One region of the Eubacterium sp. BL-380-WT-2B genome, then DNA from elsewhere that is predicted to be linked to it. Evidence: riboswitches for the same ligand, from Rfam matches in the RefSeq annotation. Region 1 holds a riboswitch; each other region holds the start of a gene.
The links. Region 1 has a riboswitch for cyclic di-GMP ahead of FYJ53_RS14125 (EAL domain-containing protein). Riboswitches for the same ligand answer to the same signal wherever they lie in the genome.
Positions count from the first base shown of each region.

Region 2: it holds a riboswitch for cyclic di-GMP, as region 1 does, so the genes downstream of both, FYJ53_RS01490 (type II secretion system protein) here and FYJ53_RS14125 (EAL domain-containing protein) in region 1, are expected to answer to the same signal.
Region 3: it holds a riboswitch for cyclic di-GMP, as region 1 does, so the genes downstream of both, FYJ53_RS11535 (helix-turn-helix domain-containing protein) here and FYJ53_RS14125 (EAL domain-containing protein) in region 1, are expected to answer to the same signal.
Region 4: it holds a riboswitch for cyclic di-GMP, as region 1 does, so the genes downstream of both, FYJ53_RS16810 (fibronectin type III domain-containing protein) here and FYJ53_RS14125 (EAL domain-containing protein) in region 1, are expected to answer to the same signal.

Region 1 covers NZ_VUMP01000006.1:388,733-393,299, forward strand. The annotation lists gene FYJ53_RS14120 (GNAT family N-acetyltransferase) at 1-52, opposite strand, end outside; gene FYJ53_RS14125 (EAL domain-containing protein) at 203-2,326, opposite strand; cyclic di-GMP riboswitch class I at 2,350-2,430, opposite strand; gene FYJ53_RS14130 (redox-sensing transcriptional repressor Rex) at 2,527-3,171, opposite strand; gene FYJ53_RS14135 (P-II family nitrogen regulator) at 3,330-3,680, opposite strand; gene FYJ53_RS14140 (DUF1538 domain-containing protein) at 3,748-4,512, opposite strand; gene FYJ53_RS14145 (DUF1538 domain-containing protein) at 4,509-4,567, opposite strand, start outside.
Region 2 covers NZ_VUMP01000001.1:336,440-341,006, reverse strand. The annotation lists gene FYJ53_RS01500 (type IV pilin protein) at 1-381, opposite strand, end outside; gene FYJ53_RS01495 (type IV pilin protein) at 438-956, opposite strand; gene FYJ53_RS01490 (type II secretion system protein) at 1,308-1,784, opposite strand; cyclic di-GMP riboswitch class I at 1,965-2,058, opposite strand; gene FYJ53_RS01485 (O-antigen ligase) at 2,323-3,603, opposite strand; gene FYJ53_RS01480 (EAL domain-containing protein) at 3,664-4,567, opposite strand, start outside.
Region 3 covers NZ_VUMP01000005.1:229,816-234,382, reverse strand. The annotation lists gene FYJ53_RS11540 (LTA synthase family protein) at 1-1,531, shown strand, start outside; gene FYJ53_RS11535 (helix-turn-helix domain-containing protein) at 1,571-1,903, opposite strand; cyclic di-GMP riboswitch class I at 1,993-2,080, opposite strand; gene FYJ53_RS11530 (helix-turn-helix domain-containing protein) at 2,172-2,507, opposite strand; gene trxA (thioredoxin) at 2,724-3,047, opposite strand; gene FYJ53_RS11520 (aminotransferase class I/II-fold pyridoxal phosphate-dependent enzyme) at 3,145-4,557, shown strand.
Region 4 covers NZ_VUMP01000008.1:160,709-165,275, forward strand. The annotation lists gene pstA (phosphate ABC transporter permease PstA) at 1-299, shown strand, start outside; gene pstB (phosphate ABC transporter ATP-binding protein PstB) at 311-1,072, shown strand; gene phoU (phosphate signaling complex protein PhoU) at 1,087-1,764, shown strand; cyclic di-GMP riboswitch class I at 1,914-2,001, shown strand; gene FYJ53_RS16810 (fibronectin type III domain-containing protein) at 2,132-4,567, shown strand, end outside.

The DNA.
Region 1 (4,567 bases):
CATCTTTTCGACGAAAATCCCTGATCAATATCTCATTTAATTCTATCTGCATAAAGCTGTACTCCTTGCCGCTCTTAAAATAAAGACTGCACCTATATTTTTTCAAAACGATTTATAAACCCTGATCCTTAAAAACACCATTGCTACAAGGCAGGTCATAAAGTTAACGCGTCAAAAAAGAGCTGTGCCACTCAGCTCTTTTTTAGTTATTCTCTTTTAAAAATTGTTTTTCGAACTCATCTACCGGCATGGGTCTGGAATAATAATAGCCCTGGGCCGCCAGACATCCGCAGTCATTCAGGAAGGCTGCCTGCTCGTTGGTCTCCACACCCTCGGCAATGACCTGAAGCTTCAGATCATTGATCATGCCAATGGTATGCTCAATGATGGTCTTGCCCTTCTGGGTCGCCACACTCTCGTTAAAGAATTCACGATCCAGCTTGATGGTGTTGACCGGAACATTTTTAAGCATATTGAGCGAGGAGTAGCCTGACCCAAAATCGTCCATTGAAAAGGAGATTCCCTCCTCTCTCAGGCGCTCCATGCCGCGGTACAGGTCTACAGTGTTCTCCACAAAGCTGCTCTCGGTCAACTCGACCTCCAAAAGCTTTTTGGGAATATCGTACCTTCGAATAATGTTCAGCAGCTTTTTATAAAAATTCGGGTTGTACACCTGTACTCTGGACACATTGACTGATACTGGAACTGCCACCATCCCCCTGTCCAGCCAGGATTTGATGATCCGGCAGGTCTCTTCCCAGACATATTCGTCCAGCTTGATGATAAAACCGTTGCGCTCAAAGAGCGGAATGAACCTGTCGGGGGTCAGGAACCCCCTCTCGGGGTGGTCCCACCGCACCAGCGCCTCAGCGCCGATCACCGAGCCGTTCTGCACGTTGTGCTTGGGCTGGAGGTATACCTTGAACTGGCGTTTGTTAAGAGCCTCATTCATTTCATTTTCAATGCGCCGCTCATCAAGCTGCTTGGCTCTCAGCTTTTTATCATAAAAGGCCCACTGCTTGATCAGGCTTCCCTTTATGGTTTTCTGGGCCAGATTTGCCCAATCGCAGAGAATACTCATCTGGGTATCGCGGTCTTTCACAATACAAATTCCACAGGAGGGCATGACCTGATAGCTCTCCGAAAACTGGTTGATCTCTTTTAAAATCTTTTTTATGCGCACGAGCAGAGGATCGCCTGAAGCATAGGACATACAAAGGCAAAACACATCACTGTTCATCCGCCCAAAGGCATCCATAGTCCCCATGTTGGCCGAGATAACCGTCGCCATAAAGCGGAGCAGGCGATTGCCCTCCTCACGCCCGTACAGGTCGTTAATAAATTTAAAACGGTTGACATCCAGACGCACCACGGCAAATTTCTGGCATGGATGCTCCCTGACCAACCTCTCAGCCTGGGCGTAAAAGGTGTTGATATTGTAGATACCGGTCAGCAAATCAAACTCTGCCCTATACTTCAGAGTTTCGTGGACGCGCTTGGATTCGTCGATATTGTTCAGAGTACCGACCACCCGCTTGATGCTGCCATCCTCATTATAAAGCACATTGAAGACCACTTTGCACCAGATGTAGCGTCCTTCTTTGTTGCAAAGGCGTATCTCCATCTCCACCTGCCCGTTACTGATGGCCTCCATACTCATTTTCTGCTTTAATACATCAATATCCTTGGGGTGGACCACCTCGTCGTCAAGCCATATTTCCTTGATATCCCGTCCGTCATAGCTACCCATGAATATTTCAGAGAATTTGGGCGCATAGTAGCGCTGGCTTGTCCCAATAATCCATTCAAATACCAGGGTATTCGTCTGCTCGATGACCAGACGGTAACGCTCATCGTCCATCTGCTTTTTCTGGAGACTCTCGTTTTCTTTTTCAATGTCTTCCAGCTGCTTCTTGTAACCGATATCCATGATAAAGCAGAGCAGTATCTCATCCTCACCACCGCCAGAGACTGCCGGAAAAACCGTCAACGAAGCCCAGTGAAAATCCCCATCTACCCATAACTTACGGAACTCGCCGATAACGCTGCCCTTTCCGGATTCCAGAGTCGCGTATACTTTATCGAGATCAAAAAATTCCAAAAACCGTTTCGAATCCTCCGGGTGGATCATGTGTTCGGCCACATCGGCAACAGCCTCCGATAATATGCCTTCTTCCGGCGGTGTCACATACTTATTCTCCACATGGTAGATAATGCGATAACGGTTTCTTGTAACGTTCAGTTCATAGAGCTCGTCGTAAATATTGCGCAAAGCCACATCGTAAATATTCTTTTCAATGTTTTTATTCATCTTCTCTTCTGCCATTTTACAGCTCCTATTGTGGGTTTAACTGCAGCTCAGTTGATAGTGGTTGTTTAGGCCCTTTAGCTTTGCGTCTCTGTCTTTCAACAGATTTGCCCTGATATTAATTCTATTTATAACCAGCTTCTATTATATAATAGATTTTTTTGAAACACAACTCCTATTTTTTACAAAAAAACAGGCTTAAAGCCTGCTTTATACATTTATTCGTCGTCGTCCTCTTCGTTAATCAGATAGGTCAGCGTGAAAAGGCTGTCGGTGATATTTACACTCTCTACCACCACGTCATCGGGCACTGTCAGGTCCAGAGGAACAAAGTTCAGAATCGCCTTGATGCCCAGTTCTACAACACGATCAGTGGTTTCCTGCCCAACCTTCTGCGGCACACTCAGGATACAGATATCAATTTTGTGGTGCGCGACAAAGGCGTCAAGATCATCCATATGGTAGACTGTTACATTGCCGACCTTCTTACCGATCTGATCCGGGTCCACATCAAACATGGCCTTGAAATGGATGCCTTCTTCCTTAAAACGCTCATAATTGACAATGGCGTGCCCCAGGTTTCCAGAACCAATAATAATGCAGTTATACTGGAGATCAAGCCCCAGAATTTTGCGAATGGCCTCCTTCAGCTCTTTTACCTTATAGCCATATCCCTGCTGCCCGTAAGCACCAAAAGAATTCAAATCCTGCCGGATTTGTGAAGCCGTCAGCCCCATCATTGCCGCCAGCTCCTTAGACGAGATTTTTTCAATATGTTGATCCTGTAAATCGGTTAAATACTGGTAATACTTGGGCAGACGCTTAACAACTGTCATCGATACCCTTTTTGAAAAAGTTTGCATTCTGCACTCCCCTCCTGCGTCGTACTTATCCTTTTTATTATATCAAGTTGTTAAAAAAACGTCAATTTTTATGACCGAATTAATCAAAAAAGTGTCAAAGTTTTTTGAATCTTTCAGAAACCAAGCAATATGCGCCTTCGGTGTGTCTTTAAAAGCAATTAATCTGTAATATCTGACATCAGGTTAAGATGCGGGCTGCCGATCACCTTAGCGACATCCAGCACAAAAGCGATACCCATACCCGGCCTGTCAATTTCGATTTTTTTCTGGATTGAGCAGAGCACCGCGTTCCTTATGGCCGCGTCCACAAGAATCAAAACAATCTCCTTCTCCGGCTCTATGGTAATACCGAAAAACCGCGCGTTCTCATGAATCCCGGATCCGCGGCCGTACATAACAGTCGCTCCGTCAGCACCGCCTTGTTTGGCTGCGTCAATGACCTCGCCGGACATATCCTTTTCCACAATCACCACAATCAGTTCGGTTTTAATTTTATTTCTGTCTTCCATTTTTTCCTCCATCATTCGCTAAGTAATCTACATATTATATATGATTAAAATCTTCTGTCAATACCGATTAAGAATCACTGGACTGTTTTTTGCACTGCCTTTTTCTATAGGCTTCTTTCTGCTTGTAAAAAAAGCCCAGGAACAGGGTTGTCAGGATCGGTGCGAGAGCAATTAGAGCCACGACGCCAAAGCCGTCCAGCAGCGGATTACGACCCGGTGTCGCGCCTGCCACAGCTACTGAGAGGGACAGAATAAAGGTCGAGCACATTGGACCAGTAGCCACGCCGCCGTTATCAAAGGCCATAGCCAGAAAATTCGGCTCCACAAAACGGCCGAGAATAAAGGCCAGTATATAGCCGGGAACCAGAATCCACCAGAGGGAGATACCGGCCAGCAGCCGGATCATGGCTGTCATAACCGCCAACGCTACCCCCAGTGAGATGGCCAGCAGCATAACCCGCGCCTTGATGGCGCCGCTGGTCATTTCCTCAACCTGCTTAACCATGACCTGGACGGCCGGCTCGGCAAAGGCGACAAGAAAGCCAATGGCAAAGCCCAGCGGAATGAGAATCCAGCTGTACTCAAGCTCTGCGAGCGCTGTTCCCAGAAACTCACCTGCGGGCACAAAGGCAATATTTACACCCTGGAGAAACAATACCAGCCCCAGATAGGTCACCACAAAGCCACCCATAATCCGCTTGATGATAGGCGCCCGCAGCCGCAGTGCAATGGCGTTTAAAAACAGGAAAATCAACACAATGGGCAAAATGGCCAGAAAAACCTCCCATGCCACCTCTGCCATGCCGTGAAATAAATGATATATCTGATTCATCGGAAGATCACCCCCAAAATCATGACGGCCAACACCGGCCCGAGTGAGGACAGGG
Region 2 (4,567 bases), on a different contig from region 1:
TATAACATTGATGTTATTTTTAATCATCTCAATTTTATCAATGGTGCCGTCACGGTTATCGTCCACAATGGTCAGCTTTGTAACCCCCTCATAGACGTTATCCGGCCCCACCAGATCCCGCAGGTCATTGGCATCCGGAATGCGGTAAGGGTTTTCCGCTGTCTCGGCGGATTTAAACTCCGTTGCCCGTATCTGGGCCGCCAGGTAGATGGTTCTTGCCTCAGCCACCACCGCGTCTTTTTTGGCGTCGCCGATGAAATGGAGGTACCCTGGAATGATGATCACAGCCAACAGGGCAATGACGACAATGACAGTGATGAGTTCCATCATGGTGAAGCCGTGAACGCTTTTGATTAAGTTTTCCAGTTTACGGTTAATCATGGACAGGCTCCTTTTGTTCTTACTAATTTAGTTTTTGGGTTTTCGGGATACAGGTTTTAGTTCTTTTCTATTTTTGTGATTTCGGCGGAGCCGCCTGCCGAAATAATTACAATATATTTTCCAGTTTTATCTAAATATTGAATTTCTCGAACTTTCCCCTCATCTTCAGTACCTTTTTTACCAAGCATTACATAAATACGATTAGTTTTAGCCGCGTTATTATCAGAAGCTAAATCATGCCTCTCCCCATCATCGAAAGAGTCTGTTTTAAACCAAAGCTCGTCTTTACTCATTCCAAAATCACTCGCTAAATACTCTGCGATTTTTTCAGGAATTTCTATTCTTGAATTATTATTACTGTAGTATTCCGTAGCTACCGCCTGTGCCGCCACATAAACCTCCCGTGCCTCGGCAATGGCGGCTTTTCCTTTGGCGTCCTCAACAAACCCTAGCATGGCGGGGATGGCAAAGGCTGCGAGAATAGCCAGAATAACCAAAACCATAATCAATTCGACCAAGGTGAAGCCCGAACGGGACCGAATACTGTTTTTTAATCTTCGTTTTAGAAAAATCATCTTCCTGCCCCCTGCACAGAAAATCGGAATCCTGCTCTGCCATTCTCCATTCTCAATTTTTCCATTGAAAAACCCCTCCAGAAATCCTAAAAACACAACGGCTCATCTACTGAAAAAGTAATAGAATCTTGTTTTTAAGGCAGAAAAGCATTTAAACCAATTTTAAATTAGTTGATAGTTGATAATGGGCAGTTGATCGTTCATGTACAAATTACCAAAAGCAATTTGCTCCATAACTATCCACTATCAACTGTCAACTACTCTCTTTTCTTTCCGGCAATAAAAAAAGCGCCTGAAAAGATGGGGAAAAAGGCCGGCTGCGGCGCTGCAAGCTCGGCCTTAAATATAATATTATTTTATAGTAACTGAACCACCTGAAGCATTTTCTTCAATAGTAATCAATTTTCCATTTGCCCCCATGTATTCGACTTTTTTTACAATAGCCGCTCTGTCACCTGTATCCATTGTAACATTTACTTGACCACTAGTACCAGGGGTAGTTGTAACTGGTGCAAAATTCGGAATATCATCTTTAACTAATTTTTGTACTTTTAAAGGAAAAGCATCTGTCTTATCATTCGCAAGAGCAGCAGTCCATACTGGAGCTGCATTAGTAGTATTATAAATTTCTGTCGCGGCTGATTGTGCAGCTACATAAATTTCTCTCGCCTTTGATACCTCTGCTTTTTCTTTCGCATCATTCACAAACCCCAACATCGCCGGAATCGTGAACGCTGCTAAAATCGCCAAAATAACCAATACTACAATCAATTCTACCAAAGTAAAACCTTTCTGGTTTTTCTTCAGCTTATTAATCATCTGAATCATTTACATCTCTCCTTTTATGTTCTCTTGTTTACCTTTAAATATAAACCTTTATTTTAACCGTCCGCGCCATGACGATTATAAACAGAGTGATTGCCTGCTCCAGCGGTCCTTTTTGTTAAAGGCTACTCAAAAAATAAAAATAGCCGGAAACCATACAGGGGTTTTCGGCCATCTACCGGTTGTGGCATCTGGCTGTCATATCGGCCTGGAGCTTCCGACGTAGACCCTGTAGTTTTGCGCCACGGGCTTTCGCACCGCTTTGCCTTTTGAACAATTCTATTCTACAACTGATTCGGACATTTGTCAAGAACTATAAAAACCAGTTACTTTTAAATATTCCGAAAGTTTCCTGTCAATCACTATTCATACACGTTGACACACTCTTAAAAATATGTAAATCTGCTTTTTACGCTTCTCTTATAGCGATAAGTTATTATAAATGCTGTTTCATTTACCACCAGCATTAAACAAATGGTAAAAACAGTACTATTTGGGTAAAATACTAAATTTTTTCAAAATTTTTTCAATTTTTGTTTCCTTAAATCATATTCAAATTCGATTGAATTTCACCACTCAAACGCACCGCAATTCCGCAGAATATCCAAAAAACCGGAGCCACAGTTACCACGGAAATATTAAAGCAGGCGGCGGCCATGTAGGCAGCGATGCTGCAGACAAGCGGCACAAGCATGGGCGAGCGGCGCCAGTTTTTAATACCACGGTAAAGCGTCGTTCCCTCAAACGCCAGATAGCTGAGGGCTGCGGGGATACCGCTGCTCACCGCGATGTGCAGGTACTCGTTGTGTGCCCGGTCGATGACCAGGTGGCGGCTGGTCACCCTGATAATATCCTTTTCAAAATACTGGCCCATGACCTGGCCCAGGGTCTCGATGCCAAAACCGGTCAGCGGGCGCATGCGGATGAGCTCCAGGGTTTTTGACCAGATAAAAAGCCGGTAAGAACCGCCTTTTTCCCAGTCATCGCCCCTGAGCATTTTAGACAGATCGGCAAAGACACTGAGAAAACGCGCGCCAAAGCCGCTGTTCACCAACAGAAAAACAAGGGTTAAAAGCACAAACACCCCACTCACCACCGCGAAACGGCGCCGGTTTTCCCGCTCGCCCAGCAAAAACACCCCCAGCAGCGCAAAGCCCAGCAGACTGCCGATCCACGCTCCCCTGGTGTTGGTGCACAACAGGCAGAAATACACCAGCCCGCAGGGCAGCAGGTAAGCCTTTGGGCCTCTGATAAAAGCATAGATGAGTATGGGCAGCGCCAGTGTCAGAAAGGAACCCAGGAAATTCGGGTTGCCGATGGTGGCGTAGGAAGCGCCTGGCCCGCCGTACATCAGAGGGTCCTGTGGCTGAAAGTCCAGACCAAATTTCTGGAAGATGCCGTAAACCGCCACGCAGGATACCCCCACCACGTAAAGGCGTACATGCCAGGGCTTAAAGGTATAGAAAAAAGCGCCCAGCATCATTAAAACACCATAAAACAAAATAGCGGAGTAGCTCTCCAGGCGAAAGGACCGCCCCTTGAGCGACAGCATCACATCTGTCGAAAAGGGCAGGGTGATGGTAACGCACAAAAGGTACAAAAGCACCAGCTTCACGGACAGAGGGATTTTCGGCTTCCCGGTAAAATACTCGGTAATGGGCCGCACATACAAGAGCAGCAGCCCAAACACCAGCACCTCGATGGTCATCAGCTTGGGCATATACAGGGTATCCCCAAAGGGCGGCACTACAATCAGCGGCACCGCCCCGGCGACAATGGCCAGCACTGCGGAGACAGCGGTTTTAAGTTCAAGTTTTCGCATTATTTTCCTCAATATTTATGTTTTTTAAATGGCATCATCCCTTTAACACACCTGCATTTTCTACCATTCCCCATCCAGCTTCTTAAAAAACTCGTCCATGGGCATGGGCTTCGCGAACAAAAAGCCCTGGGCGCTGTCGCACTGGATACTTTTCAGGAATTCGGCCTGGCCGGTGGTCTCGATGCCCTCAGCCAGCACCTGGAGGTCGAGCTCCTTGGCCATGGCGGCAATATTTTTGAGAATGACCCGTTCCTTGGGTGAGAGGTTTTCCTCCCGGCAGAGGGAGCGGTCAAGCTTGAGCACATCCACGTCGATTTCGGACAGCAGATTTAATGAGGAATAGCCTGAGCCAAAATCGTCGATGGAGACCTTAAAGCCGTCGCTTCTCAGCGTGCTGACCAGCCGTTTGACATAGCCGCTGTTTTCGATGAAGATGGTCTCAGTCACCTCCACCTCAATGAGGCCAGGGTCGATCTGGTATTTGTCTGCCAGCGCCCGGAAGCGCTCGATGTAGTTGCCGGATTTCAGATGAATTCTGGACATATTCATGGAGATGGGGACGCATTTCAAGCCTCTGGTTTTGCGGTAATAGTGGGCTTTAAAGACTTCCTCATACACGTAAAAGTCCAGCTCGACAATAAAGCCGTTGCTCTCGAAAATGGGGACAAACTCCCCGGGCAGCACAATATTGCCCCGGTCATCCACCCAGCGGGCCAGAGCTTCGGCGCCCACCACTCTGCCGCTTTCCAGATCAATTTTGGGCTGCAGATAGACAAGAAACTCCTTATCTCTCAAAGCCCTTTCCATCCGCGCCTCAATCTGGCGGGTTTTCAGGATCTTTTCTCCCATGGATTTATCGTAAAAGGCAATGCCGGTCTTGCGGCTGCCCTTGATGGATTTTCTTGCAATGTCGGCGTTGTCCATCATTTTTCCAATATCCCGCTCGCCTTCCCTGGCGTGGTAC
Region 3 (4,567 bases), on a different contig from region 1:
AGCGAAAACAGGACTTCAGGTCGCCTCAGCCTATCACTTTGAGCTCAGCGGCACGATTCTGCTGGCAGCGCTGGTTCTGGCAGCGCTGTTGTTTTGGGCCTTTAAAGCAGACAGACGCGTCCGGGATAAATATAAAAGCCGCAGGCTGCGCCTGACGTCCTTTGCAGCCCTGACCATTACCTTTGGTTTGTTTTTCGAGACCAATGTGGAGCGGTATTACTATGCCTGGGATATGCCAGTTAACGGCTATCCTTATACCTTTACCGTCAATGCCAAGCTCTCACATGTCAGAGAGCCTGAAGGATATGATCTGGCATTTTTGGGTGAAAGCATCAAAAACGTACAGCAGCCCATGACCACAGGAGCTGTCGGCCGGGGTGGGACAACGGAAAAAGCCGCTGCCGGCCCTGGAATGAAAGACAGCCATAAGCCCAATATCATTGCCATTATGAATGAGTCTTTCAGTGACCTGCGAGCCGTGGGGGATTTTTCAACCAATATTGACTACATGCCTTTCATTGACAGCCTGCAGGAAAATACCATTAAAGGGAATCTCTACGTGTCGGTTTTCGGCGGTGGCACCTGTGACTCCGAATACGCTTTTCTGACAGGAAACACCACGGCTTATCTGCCGGAAAACGCGAGGCCCTATCAGCTTTATATCAAGGGTCCGGCTCCCGGGCTCACGTCGACGCTGAACCATGAAGGCTACAGCAGCTACGCCATCCACCCCGGAGAGCGTAACGCCTGGAACCGCGATAAAGTTTATCCAAATTTTGGATTTCAGCAGTTTTTTTCAGAAGAAGAATTTATGGAATCGCAGACAATCAGAGAAAAATGGGTCAGCGATACGGCTACTTATGACAAGGTCATTGAGCTTTATGAAAATAAAGGCGACAATCCGCTGTTTGTCTTTGATGTGACCATCCAGAACCATGCCGGTTACCAGCTGAATGCCGATGATCTGGAGCCTGTGCTTCTGGAGGGGATGGAGGGAAGTTATCCTGAAACTGAGCAGTATTTATCGCTGATGCGCAGCTCTGACGCGGCGTTTAAAAATCTGATCGACTATTTCAGCAGTCAGGATGAGCCCACGCTGGTGGTCATGTTTGGCGATCATCAGGCGTATATCGAGCAGGCTTTTTATGAAGAGCTCATGCAGAAGCCTCTGGACCAGTGGAGCACAGAGGAGCTGCAGAGGCGCTATGTCACCCCCTTTGTCATCTGGGCAAATTACGACATCCCAGAAGCTCAGGTGGATAAGCTGAGTGTAAACTATCTTTCCAGCCTGCTGCTTGCGCAGGCGGGTATCCAGGGGGCACCCTACAATGATTATTTAATGAAGCTGTCCAAAACACTGCCGGTCATCAATACGGTAGGGATCATTGACAAGGAAGGGCAGTACTTCAGAAAGGGTGATCCGACCGTCCATGACCGTGAGGTTCTGGAGTATCAGCAGATACTCTACAATAACATGCTGGATACGGCGAGGCGGCGAAACGATTTGTTTTACCCGGCTTCAGACTTTTAACTAAAAAATCCCCGGATCATTTGATCCGGGGATTTTTACTTATTTTTTCAATTTAAAGCCGTCAGTCATCACCTTGATGACATCGCACACGATCTTGGACTGCTCGTCATCGAGCCCTTCCATTGCAGTGGACAGAAAGTGAATCCGGCTGGTAAAGGATTCGACGGGGAAATCGGTAAGAAGTGCGCTGACAGGAACCTCCAGTGCTTCGGAGATGGTGATGAGCGTTTCAAGTTTGGGCAGATGGGTGCCGCGTTCCAGCATGCTCAGATAATTCGGTGTAATATGGACACGTTCCGCGAGCTGGTACTGCGTCAGTTTTTTATCAAGACGGGCTTCACGAATATGCCTGCCAATAACTTTGTTATCCATTGTGATTAACTCCTCTGCGTGAGATTGGGGCAATAAAAAGACCCCGGCATAAACCAAGGCAGGGAGATTGCATTCAGTAAGTTTAATACCCGAGCAACCGGCTGTCGTTTCATCTTGAGATGAATTAGACCCTTGGCTTTGCGTCACTACCTTTCAGTAGTTTTGCCCTATTTCAAAATGATTCGGATGTATATTATTTACTATAACTCACAATGCGAATGAAGTCAATATTCAATTATAGTTTTGTCCAAGAATTTAAACAAATAATTCAGTGATTTGTTTTTTTGAAGTGGTCACACATTAGCTTGATCATTTCCTGAACCAAGACGAGCTGTTCATCTGTTAGGTTGTCAGACGGAACACAGAAAGAAGGATACAAATCTTTCCGAGACTCCGTTTGATCCTCCATCAGAAGGTCGTCCGCGGAAACAGACAGGACATTGGCCAGATTGATAAAGGTTTCCAGCCGGGGCAGCTGCGCGCCCCTTTCAATGATACTGAGGTAGGTGGGGGTAATACCGGCCTTTTTAGCCAGCTGGTTTTGTGTAAGATGGGCGTCTTTTCGGAACTGGCGAAGCCGCTGCCCGAGGTATTTAGTGTTCATCTGGAGTTCCTCCCGAGGGTTTGACAGTTATGACTGAAAATAAGGAATCTATAAATAATTTTCATAGTAACATATTTTCAAAAAAGGTTCAAGGATTTTCGAAATAATAGTTATAAAAATAGAATGAAAAGAGAAATGCCCTGTATTGTAAGATAAAATTTAATAAAAAGTAGTTCGATAAAAAAAGACCGTGCCCGGAGCACAGTCTGAAAAAACTTATAAATTTTTTAGGGTATCAATGTATTCCTGCCTGTCGCGGCTTCCCACGAAACGCTCGACTTCACTGCCGTCCTTTAAAAATACACAGGTCGGAATACTCATGACATGAAACTGTCTGGCCAGATCGGTATTTTCATCCACGTTCAGCTTACAGATCTTGGCGGTTGCAGGGACTTCGCCGGCGATTTCTTCGATGATCGGAAGAAGAGCCTTGCAGGGGCCACACCATTCAGCCCAAAAATCGACCATGACAGGGCCTTCCGTATAGTTTAGCACTTCCGCTTCAAAGTTAGTCATATCGACAGAGATGATATTTGCCATCTTTTTCACTCCTTGAATTTTTTTACAGTGATTATCATATCAATAATCCATCTAAAAATAAAGGGGAAAAATCCGGATTTTATGATAAAATAAATCCATGAAAAAACGAATTTTATATACAAGATTACAAGAACTGAGTGACAGAGGGACTTTGCGCTTTCATATGCCAGGGCACAAGGGAAAAATTTGCTTTGATAATGAGAACTGGGCAACCCTGGATACAACAGAAGTGCCTGGGGCGGATAACCTGCATGATCCCTCCGATATTCTTTTAAGGGTTCAGGAAAAACTGGCAGAGGCTTATGGATCAGAGGAGTCCTGCATACTGGTGGGCGGTACCACAGCCGGCATACAGAGCGCCGTCATGGGTGTGTGCAGAGAGGGCGACAGCCTCCTGGTGCCGCTGAACTGTCACCGCTCTGTTTACGCGGGGCTTGCTTTGGGCAGGGTAAAGGGTGTTTATTTTGAACCGGAATACGATGCTTGGCTGGGCTTTGGAAAACGCATTACTCCGGAGCAGGTAGAGAAAAAGCTGCAGGAGCATCCAGAGGTGAAGGGGATGATCCTGGTCAATCCCACCTATTACGGCACTGTCAGTGATGTGGCCGCCATAGCGGAGCTGCTTCACAAAAAGGGAAAGGTGCTGATCGTGGATGAAGCTCACGGAGCGCATCTGAAATTTTGTGCTGCGCTGCCGCCGGACGCGGTGAGCTGCGGGGCAGATATAGTTATCCAGAGCACACACAAGCTTTTAGGGGCTTTTACCCAGAGCTCCCTGCTGCATATGCAGGGAACATTGGTGGAAAGAAGCCGTGTCAAAAAGTTTTTGGCCATGCTTCAATCTTCAAGCCCCAGCTATCTTCTGATGATGAGTGTGGAAAACGCTGTGGATGAAGCCTGTGAAAAGGGAGAAGCCGTTTTTCAGGCAATCGCAGAGCGTTGGGATTATTACCGGAAACAGGTGGGAGCAGGTGACTGCATCGCCCTGTACACTCCGGGAGAAGAGCAGCTCTACGATAAAAGCAAATGGTTGCTGATGGTGAAGGACGGACAGGGAACGGCTGCTGAAAGGCGGCTGCTTACAGAGTTTAACATCCAGTGTGAGATGTCTGGTTTTAATTATGTGCTGGCCATGACAGGAATCGGCACTGCCGTTGACGAACTGGACCGGCTGATGGCAGCAGTGGCAGATATGAACAGAGACTGCCCGGAGGTCACAGAGCTGCCACAGGTCGGATTTGTCAGTCTCTGGAAGCACGAGGAGAAATATCCGCTTTGGCAGGCGCTCTGCAATATGGAAACTGGGAGAATGCCTCTGGCGGATGCTGCAGGCAGAGCGGCGGCGGGCTTTGTTATCCCGTATCCTCCGGGAATACCAGTGCTGCTGCCGGGAAGCCTGGTCACAGAGGAAACTGCCGCAGAGCTGCTCAGGCGGCAGAGAAATGGCGAGGCCGTTGTGGGAATCGACAGTGAGGGAAGGATTGAGGTCATTCTCAATTCTTCGTTTTAATGCATGGGTC
Region 4 (4,567 bases), on a different contig from region 1:
TTAAGGTCGTGCTGCCCTCAGCGGTTCCTGGTATTGTGACCGCGGTGCTCCTGAGTATTGGCCGGGTAATTGGCGAATCGGCAGCGCTGCTGCTGACGGCAGGGACCGTTGCGCAGATCCCAGGAACGCTGTTTTCACCGGGAAGCACACTGACGGTTCAGGCTTACTATGTGGCTAAGGAAGAGGGAAACATTGAGCTGGCCTGTGCCATTGGCATTGTCATTGTATTGATCGTTATTGTATTGAATATTTTATCGAGGCTGGCAGCGGACAAGCTGGATGTTGCCCATAAAAAATAGACGAGGTTAAAATGGATAAGAAGAAAAAATTTGATGTGAAGGATCTGGATTTATATTACGGCGATTTTCAGGCCCTGAAGAAGATCAATATTGATATTTATGAGAATGAAGTAACCGCTTTTATCGGTCCTTCTGGCTGTGGTAAATCTACATTTTTGCGCTGCCTGAACCGTATGAACGATTTAATCGACTCTGTCCGTATTGAAGGGACGCTGAATTTTGACGGCAAAAATATTTATGAAAAAGATACGGATGTTATTCAGCTCAGAACAAAGGTGGGCATGGTTTTTCAAAAGCCTAACCCGTTCCCGATGAGTATTTATGACAATATCGCCTATGGACCAAAATGCCAGGGCTTGAAAGATAAGAAGAAACTTGATAAAATTGTCCATGACAGCCTGGTGGGGGCGGCGCTGTGGGATGAAGTCAGCGACCGTCTGGGCAAATCGGCTCTTGGCCTTTCCGGCGGACAACAGCAGCGTCTCTGCATTGCCCGAACCATCGCCATGCAGCCGGAGGTTATTCTGATGGATGAGCCAACCTCTGCCCTTGATCCCATCGCTACTTCAAAAATTGAGGATCTTATGGAGGAGCTTAAAAAGAATTATACGATTATCATCGTAACACACTCCATGCAGCAGGCAGCCAGAATCTCGGACAGAACGGCATTCTTCCTTATGGGAGAAATCGTTGAGTATAATGAAACTAACACCATTTTTATGAATCCGGGAGATAAACGTACTGAGGATTATATTACCGGACGATTTGGTTGATAAAGGAGCGAATAATGAGAGAAGTTTATAATGAAGAATTAAAAACCATTAAGAATGAAATTCTGCTGATGTCTTCCCAGGCAGAACGGATGCTGTCCGATTCAATTACAGCGCTGGAAGAACAAAATGTAAAGCTGGCCAGGAGTGTCATCAGCCGAGATGATATCGTGGATTTGAAGGAAATTCAGCTTCAGCAGATCGTCAGCGAGGTTATTGCAAGACAGCAGCCGGTTGCGGGAGATTTGAGAAGGCTTTCTTCAACCTATAAGATTATTACAAACCTTGAGAGAATCGCGGATTTAGCGGTTAATATCTGCCAAAAGGTGATCTGTCTGCGCAAGGAGGAATACTACAAAAAGCTCGATAATATTCCACAGATGGCGAAGATGGTGGAAGACCAGCTGAAAATGTGCATACAGGCTTATATCGATGAGGATATCAGTAAAATGGACGATGTGGTCCGATATGAGGATGAAATTGACCGTTTGAACAATACCCTGCACAGTGACTGTATTGCAGAAATCAACAAAAATCCAGAGATGGCGCTCCAGGCCATGAGTTTTTCCTTTATTGGAAGTCATTTGGAGAGAATTGGCGATCACGCCACCAATATTTTTGAAACAGTATATTTCATTGTGACCGGAAATTACATGGATTTTAATGATTTAAACACAATTCCTGAAGACGAGTAAGTCGTAGCTTATATTTTTGACCAGAGTAGCTTTTTACTCTGGTCTTTATCTTTTTATTGCGAAATAATCAATGATTCTTGACGCGGCGAATCGTGCCTGTTATAATGAGACATAGTCTATAGTGATTTTAATTTAATAACGTTTTTAAAACGTAAAAAGGGCAAATCTGTTGAAAGGCAGAGACGCAAAACTAAAGGGCCTAAAACCGGTAACCGGTAATGGCAGCCAGCTGCTACGGAAATCCATCCTCATCGATGGACACTGCCCGGCTGCGCCCTTTCGCAGTCGTTTTTTGTTTGTACGAGCATAATAAGATGAGCGGCAAAAGACTGGGAGTATTTATATAAGAGAAGGAAAGGAAAAAAACATGAAAAAATGGTTAGCTTGTTTTATGTCAGTTGTTATGCTGTTTGCGAGCTTTCCGGTATCTATTCTGGCGGAGGAAGCGGGACAGGAGCCTTCAGCCCAAATAACAGAGAATAATACCGTGACAGAAAATCAGGAAGTGGACAAAACCGCGGAAAGTGTGGAGGAGGCATCTTCTGAGGCAGTTGAGTCTTCTGAGCCTCAGCCGGAAAAGAAAGAGGCGGGTGCCCTCTATGCAGGAGCGTCTGTTGACCTGGTGGGAAATATCGAGGTGGAAATCCACTTTAGCCAACCAAGAACAAAGCTGTCAGAAACAGCAGTCCTGACGCTGGCAGCCAGCGACGGTACGTCCAAGGAAATCCCTTTAAAGGATGTCGTCAGCGAAAAGGCCACAACGGATTTTGGCAGCAGGAGTATCCAGTATAAGACACTGCTTTTTGACAGAGATTCTAATGAGATGGACAGCAGCAGCGTTCTTTACAACGAGCAAAAGCCCGATGCAAAGATTTATTTTGCCAATGTCAATTTTTACAGTCTGCCGATTGGCGACTACACTGTCACCGTCTCTGACAAGGGAGTAGTGCCAGCTCAGGCGCAGGTAAGTCTCCAGGGAAGCTCCAAACGTGTCGAATTTATGGGCGGTTCAATTTTAACAGGCGATGTCGACCAAAACGGCAGCATTGACGATGCCGATTACGATGCGGTTATGAAAAGCCTTGGTTCTTCTGAAGCGGACTGTGACCTGAATGGAGATGGAACCGTGGATATTGTCGATCTGGTCTATTTACAGGAAAATATGGGTGTGTCCCATGACTCAGGAAAAGTACAGATCAGTGACACCTCCCCGATTGTAGATCCTGACAACGTGGAAATCAAAACAGGTGAAAAGGATCCTGTGACGATAAAAAGCGGGGATATTGCAAAACTTTTCAGTACGGCCTCCGACCAGGCAGGCGCGGTTCAGTTTGCAAGGGAAGATGGAAACACTATTTCGGAGGATACGCCTCTGAGAATTCCGCTTGTAATGAAGGAGCCAGTCATAGCGACAGAGCTTCGCATTGCCCCCAGTGAACTGGGGCTTGAAAATGCGCCAAAGAGGGGAACCATTGAGGTAACCGATGAACTGGACAACATAAAATCTGTGGATTTCGATCTCCAAGGACAGGCGGATTATCTCTTTTTGACAGATGAAGCCTCCCCGTCAACCATTGTTATTGACCTGAAAGGGCAGGTTGCGATTAAAAAGGTTACGATCATTGTAAAAGAAACCAATAAGGCGAGCAGTAATTTGGCGGAAATTTCAAAGGTTGAATTCTTGAATAATACCAAGGATAAAATAGTCGAGCAGGTGACGAGCATCCCGACAAACGTTCAGGTAGCCTCTGGCAATGAAAGTCTGACTGTCAGCTGGGAAGCACAGAGCAATGTAACAGGCTATGAGGTTAAAATGAGTTATACAGACCCCAAAAGCGGTAAGGCAGAGACTGTGCTGACACCTGTGGATGGAACTTCCCTGACGATCAGTGATCTGACCAACTTTGTGGAGTATAAAATTTCGGTTCAGTCTGTTAACCGATCAGAGGGCGGAAACTGGGAAAGCGGCTTCAGCGAGCCTGTAATTGGAATACCTCTGCCAACCTCAGTGCCTGAACAGCCAGAGGGAATCACCCTAAAAGGCGGATACCGCCAGATTACGGTTAACTGGGAAAAACAAAAAAATTCTACTGGATATAATGTCTACTACCGTGAAAAGGGAAACGGTGAATACACCAAGGCTGGAAATTTAGAAAACACCAGCTATGTGATTGAAAACCTTAAGGATCAGGCTGAATATGAAGTTTACCTGACCGGCTATAACGCCATTGGTGAAGGGGCAAGATCATCTGTATATACCTGCACCACAGAATCCATTGAGCCGCCGGTTACATCAAATTATAAGCTGATCAACCGTGCCGGTGAGGTTAACCAGCCCACCGCCCATATTAAGGACGTCACTTATCCTTATTTAAAGGAAAGTGATTATGAACAGGCCTATGATAAATTTGATATTGTGGACAATGACTATACCTCGTATTGGAATTATGGGGGCTGGAATGCCGGCGGCTGGTCAGGCAAGCTTCAGGCGCCGGTCGTAGAATTTGACCAGTCCTATGAAATGAACGATATTGTGCTGGTGCGCGGCGAAGGTGAGCCAAGCACTTATAACGCCTACATGAAAATCCGCTGGTGGGATGAGGCCGGACAGGCACACGATCTGAACATCGGAAAAGACTTTGCGGTTCAGGCGAAAAAGAGCACCAATGGAAAAGAATACTATCGTATCCGCATCAATGAAAAGATTAAACCCGTCAAAATTCAGATGAATCCAGCGCTCTACTGGGCCGGCGCACCCAATGCGCGCTGCCGAATTTCGGAAATAAAATTCTACGCTTACGAC